Regions from separate parts of the Enterobacter sp. JBIWA008 genome, predicted to be linked through region 2. Evidence: predicted binding sites of a transcription regulator. Region 2 holds the regulator's gene; each other region holds the start of a gene.

Region 1 (3,115 bases), 1.3 Mb from region 2:
GCATATAGCCCGCCAGCACGACCACGTCCGGTGCGTAGGCATCAATCTCATGCACCAGCTCGCGGTCAAAGGCTTCACGCCCGGCGAACTGGCTGGCTTCCAGCGCGTGCGCAGGAATGTTCGCTTCCCGCGCACGCTCAAGGCCGAACGCGTCGGCCTTGTTGCTGAAAACTGCCCGAATGGTGCCATTGATTTTCTTCTGTTTGCAGGCGTCTATGATTGCCTGCAAATTGCTTCCGTTGCCGGAAATGAGCACCACGATGTTTTTCATTCAATGACCACACGCTGTTCGGAATCGGAAGCTTTAATCGTACCGATTTTCCACGCGTTTTCACCTTTTTCAGTCAGCAGCTTAACCGCTTTATCCGCTTCGCTTGCCGGCAGGGCGATAACCATGCCCACGCCGCAGTTAAAGGTGCGGTACATTTCGTGAGAGCTCACGTTGCCTGCGGTCTGCAGCCAGTTGAACACTGCTGGCCACTGCCATGATGATTCGTCGATCACCGCCTGGGTGTTATCCGGCAGGACGCGCGGAATGTTTTCCCAGAAGCCGCCGCCGGTCAGGTGAGCGATGGCGTGAACGTCGACGTTCTCGATAAGCTCAAGCACGTTTTTCACGTAGATGCGGGTCGGCGCCAGCAGATGGTCAGCCAGAGGTTTACCGTCAAGTTCGGTAGTTAGCGGGTCACAGCCGCTCACTTCGAGGATTTTACGCACCAGGGAATAGCCGTTAGAGTGCGGGCCGCTGGAGGCCAGCGCGATCAGCACATCGCCATCGGCCACTTTGCTGCCGTCGATAATTTCTGATTTTTCTACTACGCCGACGCAGAAGCCCGCGACGTCATAATCTTCGCCGTGATACATGCCAGGCATTTCTGCGGTTTCACCACCGACCAGCGCGCAGCCGGACTGCAGACAGCCTTCGGCGATGCCGCTAATAACGCTGGCTGCGGTATCCACGTCCAGTTTTCCGGTCGCGTAGTAATCGAGGAAGAACAGCGGCTCTGCGCCCTGTACCACCAGGTCATTCACACACATCGCGACCAGATCGATACCGATCGTGTCGTGACGTTTTAAATCCATCGCCAGACGCAGTTTAGTGCCTACACCGTCAGTTCCCGAGACCAGAACAGGTTCACGATATTTTTGCGGCAGCGCGCACAGTGCGCCGAATCCACCCAGACCACCCATCACTTCCGGGCGGCGGGTTTTTTTAACCACACCTTTGATTCGGTCAACCAGCGCATTACCTGCGTCAATATCAACACCGGCATCTTTGTAGCTGAGAGAAGTTTTGTTGGTCACGGCTTAAATCCCCACGCGATTGCATAGCTAGTAAGAAAAATCGGCGCAATTCTAACAGTCCAGGCAAACGTTTGCGAGCCTATTCTGGACGTGGGGATCTTTTTTTCTGTGTACCCCGTGAATGCAGCCAAACTTGACTCTGTTCACGAAAATGAAACCGGTTTCTGAGAACTGCTTGCAACAGCTATTCCCTTTGCACATCATCGAACTGAAACCGGTTTCTGTAATTGTTTTTGCAGAAAATAACGCAGAATGAGGGAAAGCGAATGTCAGGATTTAAAGCAGATTTTCTGTGGGGTGGGGCCGTTGCGGCGCATCAGCTGGAAGGCGGGTGGAAAGAGGGCGGCAAGGGCGTGAGCGTGGCCGATGTCATGACCGCGGGCGCGCACGGCGTGCCGCGTGAAATCACTAACGGCGTGCTGGAAGGGAAAAATTACCCTAACCATGAAGCCATCGATTTCTACCATCGCTATAAAGAAGACATCAAGCTCTTTGCCGATATGGGCTTCAAATGCTTCCGCACCTCTATCGCCTGGACACGGATCTTCCCGAAAGGCGATGAGCTTGAGCCTAACGAGGCTGGCCTGAAATTCTATGACGATCTGTTCGACGAGTGCCTGAAGTACGGCATCGAACCGGTTATCACCCTGTCTCACTTCGAGATGCCTTTCCATCTGGTCACGGAATACGGCGGCTGGCGCAACCGTAAGCTGATCGACTTCTTCGTTCGTTTTGCAAAAGTGGTGTTCCAGCGCTATCAGCATAAAGTGAAGTACTGGATGACCTTCAACGAGATCAACAACCAGGCTAACTTCCACGAAGACTTTGCGCCATTCACGAACTCCGGGTTGAAGTACGCGCCGGGTGAAGACCGTGAGCCGGTGATGTTCCAGGCGGCGCACTATGAGCTGGTGGCCAGTGCCCTGGCGGTGAAGGCGGGGCGCGAGATTAACCCGTCGCTGCAGATTGGCTGCATGATTGCCATGTGTCCTATCTATCCGCTGACCTGCGCGCCGGACGATATGATGATGGCGATGAATGCCATGCACCGCCGCTACTGGTTCACCGATGTGCACGTGCGCGGCAGGTACCCGCAGCATCTGCTCAACTACTTCGAGCGTCGCGGCTTCGCCCTGGATATTACCGAAGAAGATAAAGCGGCGCTGACGCAGGGCTGCGTGGACTATATCGGTTTCAGCTACTACATGTCCTTTGCCACCAAAGCGACGGCGGACAACCCGCAGCTGGATTACGACGAGAGCAAGAGCCTGGTCTCTAACCCGTACGTGCAGAAATCCGACTGGGGCTGGCAGATTGACCCGGTGGGGCTTCGCTACTCCCTCAACTGGTTCTGGGATCACTACCAGCTGCCGCTGTTTATCGTTGAGAACGGCTTTGGCGCGATCGACGTGCAGGAGAGCGACGGCACGGTGAACGACCAGTACCGCATTGACTACCTGGCCGCCCACATTCGCGAGATGAAAAAAGCGGTGGTGGAAGACGGCGTAGACCTTATGGGGTATACCCCGTGGGGCTGTATCGACCTGGTGTCTGCCGGTACGGGCGAAATGAAAAAACGCTACGGCTTTATCTTTGTGGATAAAGACAATGAAGGGAACGGCACGCTGAACCGCAGTAAGAAGAAATCGTTCGACTGGTATAAGCAGGTGATTGCGAGCAACGGCGATAACCTGTAATTGTCGGGTGGCGCTAACGCTTACCCGACCTACACTACACGTAGGCCCGCGTAAGCGCAGCGCCACCGGGCAGAACCCGCACCCAAGCCGGAGTCTCGCCTCCGGTTTTTTGT
Region 2 (3,115 bases):
CCGATGGCGTAGGCGCTGATTAACATCCCTGCCGCAGGGATCGAGACATCTACGCCCCGGGCAATAACGGGCAGTAACCCCATCGGGGAGAATTCAGTGGTGCCAATCCCAAAAGCGCCAATCGCCAGGGCCAGCAGGGGAAAATTGATTTTCATGCGTCAACTCCGGATGCCGTGTCATGTGGTGACACAGAACAAAGAAGCGGAAAGCATGACATCAATCACAAAAAATGAGAAGTTAACAAAATGGCAAAAGATTTTTGCCAGAGAAGTAACAATCCGGGGAGTCGGGAGGGAGAAGGCTCTCCCTCCGCGTAAATCAATGCAGCGCAGCCGTCAGACCGGCCGCGACAATCAGAGCCAGCACAACAACGGTGGTGAACAGCGAAAACTTAAGATCGGAACTCATCAATTTTTCTCCTTTTAATCCCCCCACGAAAAGTGAGCTTGCTCATTTTTGCACAGATTACGTCAAAAATCTTCCTGGATTTATACTGATAACCACTTTACCTCTTCCCCTTTTCATCAAGATAGGACAAAATTCCACGCTAAATTTATTAGCGTACCGGCCATTGACCCCCTCCTGACGTCCCGTGTCGTTTTCCCGGCGTGCCGCAATTCAACATTGCGAGATAAGGGTGAGAGAAGGCAAACGTTTACCTTCAAGTTTTTCAGGAGTTTAGGATATGGTCTGGAGTGACATTTAATGGCAACAATTAAAGACGTAGCAAAACGCGCAAACGTTTCCACTACAACCGTATCACATGTAATTAACAAAACCCGCTTTGTGGCGGAAGAGACGCGCAACGCCGTCTGGGCAGCGATTAAAGAGCTGCACTATTCGCCAAGTGCGGTTGCACGTAGCCTCAAGGTTAATCACACCAAGTCCATTGGATTGCTGGCAACCAGCAGTGAAGCGGCCTATTTTGCCGAGATTATTGAAGCAGTTGAAAAAAACTGCTTCCAGAAAGGCTATACCCTGATTCTGGGCAACGCGTGGAACAGCATTGAAAAACAGCGTGCCTACCTGTCGATGATGGCGCAAAAGCGCGTTGATGGCCTGCTGGTGATGTGTTCCGAGTACCCGGAATCCGTGCTGTCGATGCTTGAAGAGTATCGCCATATTCCGATGGTGGTGATGGACTGGGGCGAAGCGCGCGCAGACTTCACCGATTCCGTTATCGATAACGCCTTTGAAGGCGGCTATATGGCCGGACGTTATCTGATCGAACGCGGTCACCGCGAGATTGGCGTGATCCCCGGTCCGCTGGAGCGCAACACCGGCGCGGGCCGTCTGGCCGGTTTTATGAAAGCGATGGAAGAAGCGCTGATCAACGTGCCGGAAAACTGGATTGTGCAGGGCGACTTTGAGCCGGAGTCGGGCTACCGCGCGATGCAGCAGATCGTCTCCCAGCCACACCGTCCGACCGCCGTGTTCTGCGGAGGCGACATCATGGCCATGGGCGCGCTCTGCGCCGCCGACGAGCTGGGCCTGCGCGTACCGCAGGATATTTCCGTGATCGGGTATGACAACGTGCGTAACGCGCGTTTCTTCACGCCAGCGTTGACGACCATTCACCAGCCGAAAGATTCGCTGGGGGAAACGGCCTTCAATATGCTGTTGGACAGAATCGTCAACAAACGCGAAGAGTCGCAGTCCATTGAAGTTCACCCGCGCCTGATTGAACGCCGTTCCGTTGCGGATGGTCCGTTCCGCGACTACCGTCGTTAATCCCTTTACGGGGCCAGCTATGCTGGCTCCCGTAACCATTCCCGGTTCAGCGTTTCGCTGTCCCCCAGATAATCAAGCAGCCAGGCCATCGCGGGCGAGACATCATTTTGTTGCCAGGTCAGGCAGCAGGCCGCGTCCGGGAACGGATTCTCCAGCGTCAGCTCAACCCACTCTCCGGTATCGATGCGCGGACGCGCGAAATGAACGGGCACCATCGCGACGCAAAGTCCGGCGCTGAGGCACGTCGCCGACGATTCCCAGTCAGGGGCAACCACCCTCCGCTGGTTGTCCAGAAGCCAGGTGATACGCTTGGGCAATGAACGAGACGTATCCTCCAGCACCAGCGACGGCCAGTTGCGCAGCGTATCATCGCTCAGCGGCCCTTCCATCGCCGCCAGCGGATGATCGCTTGCCACCACGCATTTCCAGCTCAGCATCCCCATATCACGAAAGGCGTAACGTCCCCCGACCGGGATCGCCTGCGTAGCCCCAATCGCCATCTCTGCCCTGCCGTCCGCCAGCGCATCCCAGACGCCGTTAAACACCTCCTGCGAGACCCGCAGCTCGACGTCAGAGAAATGACGGTAGAAATCGACGATCATCTGCCGGGTGCGTTCCGGCTTAACGATATTATCCACCGCGATGGAAAGATGTCCCCGCCAGCCGTTAGCGATCTGCTGACACTGTTCGCGGGTGATCTGCATTTTTTTGATAACAGAACGCCCTTCCTTTAAAAACCACGCGCCTGCGGGCGTTAATTCCACATCACGATGCCGTCGTTCAAACAGCGGAACCGCCAGCCACTCCTCCAGCTGGCGCACCGTGTAGCTGATTGCCGAAGGGACGCGGTGCAGCTCCTGCGCCGCACCGCTGAAGCTGCCGTTACGCGCAACAGCATCGACCACTTCAAGAGAATAATCTGACCACATTTTCTGCCTGCAAAATTTTTGAATGCACCAGCCAAATATTAGCGTTTCACAAGCGGCTTTGCACTCCCTACACTCAGCGCCAATGTATACCTGCCTCCTCAGGAGAATAAAATAATGCAACCCAGGATCGGTTTTTTAGTCTGGCTCGGCGGCTTAAGCGTGCTGGGCTTTTTGGCCACCGATATGTACCTGCCGGCGTTTGCCGCCATGCAGGAAGATTTACAAACGCCTGCTGCCGCCATCAGCGCCAGCCTGAGTTTGTTCCTCGCCGGTTTTGCTTTCGCACAGCTGCTCTGGGGACCGCTCTCGGATCGCTTTGGTCGTAAACCGGTACTGTTGCTGGGTCTGGCCATTTTTGCCGTGGGCTGCCTGGGGATGCTATGGGTACGCGATGCCACCTGGCTGCTGGTGCTGCGGTTTATTCAGGCCGTGGGCGTCTGTGCCGCGGCCGTGAC
Region 3 (3,115 bases), 1.4 Mb from region 2:
TCTTCTGCTTTATCAATCGCGTCGGCGGTTGCACCAATCATGGTCACGCCGAACTCTTCCAGCACGCCCTGACGCTCCAGCTCCAGCGCACAGTTCAGCGCCGTCTGGCCGCCCATGGTTGGCAGCACCGCGTCCGGACGCTCTTTCTCGATGATTTTACGCACCACTTCCCAGTGAATCGGCTCGATGTAGGTTGCATCAGCCATTTCCGGGTCGGTCATGATGGTCGCCGGGTTGGAGTTGACCAGGATTACGCGGTAACCCTCTTCACGCAGGGCTTTACACGCCTGCGCGCCGGAGTAGTCGAATTCGCAGGCCTGCCCGATCACGATCGGGCCAGCGCCAAGGATCAGGATGCTTTTTATGTCTGTACGTTTTGGCATTGTCTTCTCGGCTCCTGATTATTTAGCGGTCTTACGGTATTGCTCGATAAGTTCGATGAAGTGATCGAACAGCGGCGCGGCGTCGTGTGGGCCCGGGCTGGCTTCCGGGTGGCCCTGGAAGCTGAACGCTGGCTTATCGGTGCGATGAATCCCCTGCAGGGTGCCATCGAACAGCGACTTATGGGTCACGCGCAGGTTAGCCGGCATCGAGGCTTCATCGACGGCAAAGCCGTGGTTCTGCGCGGTGATCATCACCGTGTTGTTATCGATGTCTTTCACCGGGTGGTTACCACCGTGGTGGCCGAACTTCATCTTAACGGTGTTCGCACCGCTCGCCAGCGCCAGCAGCTGATGGCCGAGGCAGATGCCGAATACCGGAATGTCGGTTTCCAGGAAGGACTTGATGGCAGCGATGGCGTAATCGCACGGTGCCGGGTCGCCAGGACCGTTAGACAGGAAAATACCGTCCGGATTCATCTTCAGCACGTCTTCGGCGGACGTTTGTGCCGGTACCACCGTCAGGCGGCAGCCGCGGTCAACCAGCATGCGCAGGATGTTGCGCTTGGCGCCGAAATCGTAGGCCACCACGTGGAACGGCAGCTCGCTCTCTTTTTTCGCTTCCGGCAGGTCGCCTTCCAGCGTCCAGCTACCCTGCGTCCAGCTGTAGGCTTCCGCGGTAGTCACTTCTTTCGCCAGGTCCATGCCGTTCAGGCCCGGGAAGGCTTTCGCTTTTTCCAGCGCCAGCGTCGCATCGAGGTTATCACCTGCGATGATGCAGCCGTTCTGGGCACCCTTCTCGCGCAGCAAACGCGTTAACTTACGGGTATCAATATCGGCAATCGCCACGATGTTATGGCGCTTCAGGTAAGAAGATAGGTCTTCGGTATTGCGGAAGTTGCTGGCAATCAGCGGCAGGTCGCGGATGACCAGGCCTTGCGCATGTACCTGAGAAGATTCTTCGTCAGCCGAATTGGTGCCGACATTGCCGATATGAGGATAAGTAAGAGTAACGATTTGGCGAGAATAGGAAGGATCAGTGAGGATTTCTTGATAACCGGTCATTGAAGTATTGAAAACGACTTCCCCAACCGCCGAACCCGTTGCCCCTATGGCCCGACCGATAAACTGGGTTCCGTCTTCCAGAACCAATAGCGCTGACTTAATCAAAACACCCTCCAGAGAATATTCACTCACTTTATTTGCATATTAATTCATAACCATGTCACGAATCAATGCAAATGTGTTGCCAGCGGATTTTTGGCAAACGGCGGCATTCTGGGGATTTGGTGGGTAAAAGTCAACTTAAAACGGATATTTTGTTTAGTCTTTTGCAGGCCTGGTGAGAGGAATGCCGCTTAAGCGACAAAAAGATCAGGTAAATCACTGCAGAAAACGCTTGCGCGCCTGGTTTAATAAAAAAATACGCGATTGAGCATAAAAAAGTGGACCAAATGGTCAAAATTTACATTTCAGTAACGTAAAAACGCAAGAATATATAGATATTCATGGATTTAAAGTAAAATTCACGATGAAACAGGAAAAATAAAAGGGCAATAAAATATTGCCCTATGCAATCAATAGATTACGACTGCAATAACCACATCACGATGGGTAATAATGCTTACAAATTGTTGAGATCCAGCACATCTCGCATATCAAAAAGGCCATCTTTCTTGCTTTTTAGCCACAAAGCGGAACGTACCGCACCGTTGGCGAACGTCATACGGCTGGAGGCTTTATGCGTAATTTCGACGCGCTCACCAATATCGGCGAACATCGCCGTGTGTTCGCCGACGATGTCACCCGCCCGCACGGTTGCAAAACCAATGGTGCCCGGCACGCGTTCGCCGGTGTAACCTTCGCGGGTGTAAACCGCGCAGTCTTTTAAATCTTTATCAAGTGCATGAGCAATCGCTTCGCCCATCGCCAGCGCCGTACCTGATGGCGCATCAACTTTGTAGCGGTGGTGAGCTTCTACGATCTCGATATCGGTATAGTTGCCCATCACCTTCGCGGCCTTCTCCAGCAGCTTCAGCATGACGTTAACGCCCACGCTGAAGTTTGCGGCGAAGACAATCGCAATATCTTTTGATGCATCCTGGATAGCCTGCTTACCCGCATCGTCAAAACCGGTGGTGCCGATCACCATCCCCTTGCCGTGCTGGCGACAAAACGCAAGGTGCGTGAGCGTCCCTTCCGGACGGGTAAAATCGATGAATACATCGAAGTCCTCTTTTACCGCCTCCAGGCTGCTTTGCACGGTAACGCCCGTGTGGCCTGCGCCCGCCAGCTCACCGGCATCGGTCCCCAGAAGTGAAGAACCTTCTCGCTCCAGGGCCGCGCCAAGCGCGACGCCATCCATCTGTAGTGCCGCCTGAATCAGCTGACGGCCCATACGTCCACCCGCGCCCGCAATCGCGACACGGATCTGTGCATCATGCATAGTTATTCTCTTACGTTAAAATGATGTAAACCGTTTTCAGATTAACCAGCCTTCGCGGTGGCTGCCACTGAAAACACCAATAATTAGAATTTAATGATAAACAGGAAGAAATATCAGTAAAAAGCATAACGATCAGCGAAAACCGCAGGATTCCCGCACTACGAGGGCGGGGGGAAGGATAATCCGTTTTGCCGGTTCATCATTTCCTTGCATGCGGCTATACAGCAACTCTCCTGCCTTGCGCCCAATCTCTTTCGCGGCGACAGATACCGTCGTTAGTGCAGGCTGA
Region 4 (3,115 bases), 1.2 Mb from region 2:
GGGCAATCCGCGACGGCATTCAGAGCGCAATTCTGCCCGGGCGTTTCCAGATTGTCAGCGAGTCGCCGCGCCTGATTCTGGACGTGGCACACAACCCGCATGCGGCGGCGTATCTCGCGGGACGTCTCAAATCGTTACCAAAAACCGGGCGCGTGCTGGCGGTAATCGGTATGCTTCATGATAAAGATATCGGGGGGACGCTGGCCTGCATGGAGAGTGTGGTCGATAGCTGGTATTGTGCTCCTCTGGAAGGGCCGCGCGGCGCGACGGCCGAGCAGCTGATGGAACATCTCGGCAAAGGCGCAATCTATAGCAGCGTGGCTCAGGCCTGGCATGCCGCGATGGCGGATGCTAAACCAGAAGATACCGTGCTGGTGTGTGGTTCATTCCACACGGTGGCACATGTCATGGAAGTGATGGACGCGGGGAGAACCGGTGGCGAGTAAGTTTCAGAACCGTTTAACAGGAACCATTGTGCTGGTCGCGCTCGGGGTGATTATTCTCCCGGGTCTGCTCGACGGGCAGAAAAAGCATTATCAGGATGAGTTTGCCGCTATTCCGCTGGTGCCGAAACCGGGTGACCGCGACGAGCCGGATATGCTGCCAGCGGCGACGCAGGCGCTTCCTGCCCAGCCTCCGGAAGGGGCGGCGGAAGAGGTGCGTGCAGGCGATGCCGCCGCACCGTCGCTCGATCCGTCTCGCCTGGCGGCAGCGAGCAGCAGCGACATCGATCCGGTGCCGGTAGAGCAGCCTAAACCGGTTGAAAAACCGAAGCCGGTTGAGAAGCCGCAGCCGAAACCGCAGCGGGATAAAGCGGCTGAGCAACTGGCTGCAGCCTCAGAAACGCCACCGCCGGCGAAACAAGACGCGGCACCGACCGGTAAAGCCTACGTTGTACAGCTGGGCGCGCTGAAAAACGCCGATAAGGTCAACGAGGTTGTGAGCAAACTGCGCAGTGCGGGATATCGTGTTTACACTTCACCTTCCACGCCGGTACAGGGTAAAATTACCCGTATCCTCGTGGGGCCAGAAGCGTCCAAAGATAAGCTTAAAGGTTCACTCGGTGAGCTGAAGCAGATCTCCGGCCTGAGCGGTGTGGTGATGGGCTACAGCGCGAACTAAGTACGACCTGCTCCTTAAAGAGAGAGGCGATAAGCCACGGCGTTGAACATTTTTTCAGCGCCTTTTTTATTTACGCGCGGGAAGGAAATCCCTACGCAAACGTTTTCTTTTTCTGTTAGAATTCGCCCCGAACTGGATGACAGGGCGTTAAATCGTGGGACACATATGGTCTGGATTGATTACGCCATCATTGCGGTGATTGGTTTTTCCTGTCTGGTTAGCCTGATCCGTGGCTTTGTTCGTGAAGCGTTATCGCTGGTAACCTGGGGTTGTGCTTTCTTTGTTGCCAGTCATTACTACACTTACCTGTCTGTCTGGTTCACGGGCTTTGAAGATGAACTGGTCCGAAACGGAATTGCCATTGCGGTGCTGTTTATCGCAACGCTGATTGTCGGCGCTATCGTGAATTATGTGATAGGTCAGCTGGTCGAGAAAACCGGTCTGTCAGGAACGGACAGGGTGCTCGGGATCTGTTTCGGGGCATTACGAGGCGTGCTGATTGTGGCCGCGATCCTGTTCTTCCTGGATACCTTTACCGGGTTCTCCAAAAGCGAAGACTGGCAAAAATCGCAGCTCATTCCAGAGTTCAGCTTCATCATCAGATGGTTCTTTGACTATCTGCAAAGCTCGTCGAGTTTTTTGCCCAGGGCATAAACCCTGAGATGTGGCTTAACGAGGAAAAGACGAATGTGCGGTATTGTCGGTATCGCCGGTTTCATGCCGGTAAACCAGTCGATTTATGACGCGTTAACGGTGCTTCAGCACCGTGGGCAGGATGCTGCGGGTATCATCACCATTGATGCAAACAACTGCTTCCGTTTACGCAAGGCGAACGGCCTGGTAAACGATGTGTTTGAAGCCCGCCATATGCAGCGTCTGCAAGGTAATATGGGGATCGGTCACGTTCGTTATCCTACTGCTGGCAGTTCCAGCGCCTCTGAGGCACAGCCTTTCTACGTCAACTCACCGTATGGCATCACCCTTGCTCACAACGGCAACCTGACCAACGCGCATGAGCTGCGTAAAAAGCTGTTCGAAGAGAAACGTCGCCACATTAACACCACCTCTGATTCTGAAATCCTGCTCAATGTGTTCGCCAGCGAGCTGGATAACTTCCGTCACTATCCGCTGGAAGCAGACAACATCTTTGCTGCCATTGCCGCGACAAACCGCCAGATCCGCGGCGCGTATGCCTGCGTGGCGATGATCATCGGTCACGGTATGGTTGCCTTCCGCGATCCAAACGGCATTCGTCCACTGGTGCTCGGCAAACGCGATCTTGGCGATGGCCGTACCGAATACATGGTTGCCTCTGAGAGCGTGGCGCTGGATACCCTGGGCTTCGAGTTCCTGCGTGACGTTGCGCCGGGCGAAGCGGTCTATATCACCGAGAAGGGCCAGCTGTTTACCCGCCAGTGTGCCGATAACCCGGTCAGTAACCCGTGCCTGTTTGAATACGTTTACTTCGCCCGCCCGGATTCCTTCATCGACAAGATTTCCGTCTACAGCGCGCGCGTAAACATGGGCACGAAGCTCGGCGAGAAGATTGCCCGCGAGTGGGACGATCTCGATATCGACGTGGTTATTCCTATCCCGGAAACCTCCTGCGATATCGCGCTGGAGATCGCCCGCATTCTGGACAAGCCATACCGTCAGGGCTTCGTGAAGAACCGCTACGTTGGCCGTACCTTTATCATGCCGGGCCAGCATCTGCGCCGTAAGTCCGTGCGCCGCAAGCTGAATGCCAACCGCGCGGAATTCCGCGACAAGAACGTTCTGCTGGTGGATGACTCCATCGTTCGCGGCACCACCTCTGAGCAGATTATCGAGATGGCGCGCGAAGCGGGTGCGAAGAAAGTTTACCTGGCCTCTGCTGCGCCGGAGATTCGCTTCCCGAACGTGTACGGCATCGATATGCCAACCGCCAACGAGCTGATCGCTCACGGCCGTGAAGTGGATGAAATTCGCCAGATCATCGGTGCCGACGGCCTGA

Evidence for each region. Region 2 encodes PurR, which represses purine synthesis genes. Its sites were predicted from a motif close to CANGCAAACGTTTGCNTG; they were not measured.
Region 1: purM (phosphoribosylformylglycinamidine cyclo-ligase) is a predicted target of PurR. The motif match lies at 1,366-1,383, and genes of this name have one in related genera.
Region 3: carA (glutamine-hydrolyzing carbamoyl-phosphate synthase small subunit) is a predicted target of PurR. The motif match lies at 1,769-1,786, and genes of this name have one in related genera.
Region 4: cvpA (colicin V production protein) is a predicted target of PurR. The motif match lies at 1,215-1,232, and genes of this name have one in related genera.

The regions. Positions count from the first base shown of each region.
Region 1 covers NZ_CP074149.1:3,487,420-3,490,534, reverse strand. Annotated here, with positions in the region: gene purN (phosphoribosylglycinamide formyltransferase) at 1-271, opposite strand, end outside; gene purM (phosphoribosylformylglycinamidine cyclo-ligase) at 268-1,305, opposite strand; gene KGP24_RS16730 (6-phospho-beta-glucosidase) at 1,572-3,002, shown strand.
Region 2 covers NZ_CP074149.1:2,150,512-2,153,626, reverse strand. Annotated here, with positions in the region: gene KGP24_RS10525 (MFS transporter) at 1-155, opposite strand, end outside; gene KGP24_RS10520 (YnhF family membrane protein) at 319-408, opposite strand; gene purR (HTH-type transcriptional repressor PurR) at 706-1,731, shown strand; gene punR (DNA-binding transcriptional activator PunR) at 1,749-2,660, opposite strand; gene punC (purine nucleoside transporter PunC) at 2,775-3,115, shown strand, end outside.
Region 3 covers NZ_CP074149.1:740,387-743,501, reverse strand. Annotated here, with positions in the region: gene carB (carbamoyl-phosphate synthase large subunit) at 1-383, opposite strand, end outside; gene carA (glutamine-hydrolyzing carbamoyl-phosphate synthase small subunit) at 402-1,550, opposite strand; gene dapB (4-hydroxy-tetrahydrodipicolinate reductase) at 2,005-2,826, opposite strand; gene KGP24_RS03575 (LacI family DNA-binding transcriptional regulator) at 2,959-3,115, opposite strand, start outside.
Region 4 covers NZ_CP074149.1:3,383,156-3,386,270, reverse strand. Annotated here, with positions in the region: gene folC (bifunctional tetrahydrofolate synthase/dihydrofolate synthase) at 1-446, shown strand, start outside; gene dedD (cell division protein DedD) at 436-1,122, shown strand; gene cvpA (colicin V production protein) at 1,288-1,776, shown strand; gene purF (amidophosphoribosyltransferase) at 1,810-3,115, shown strand, end outside.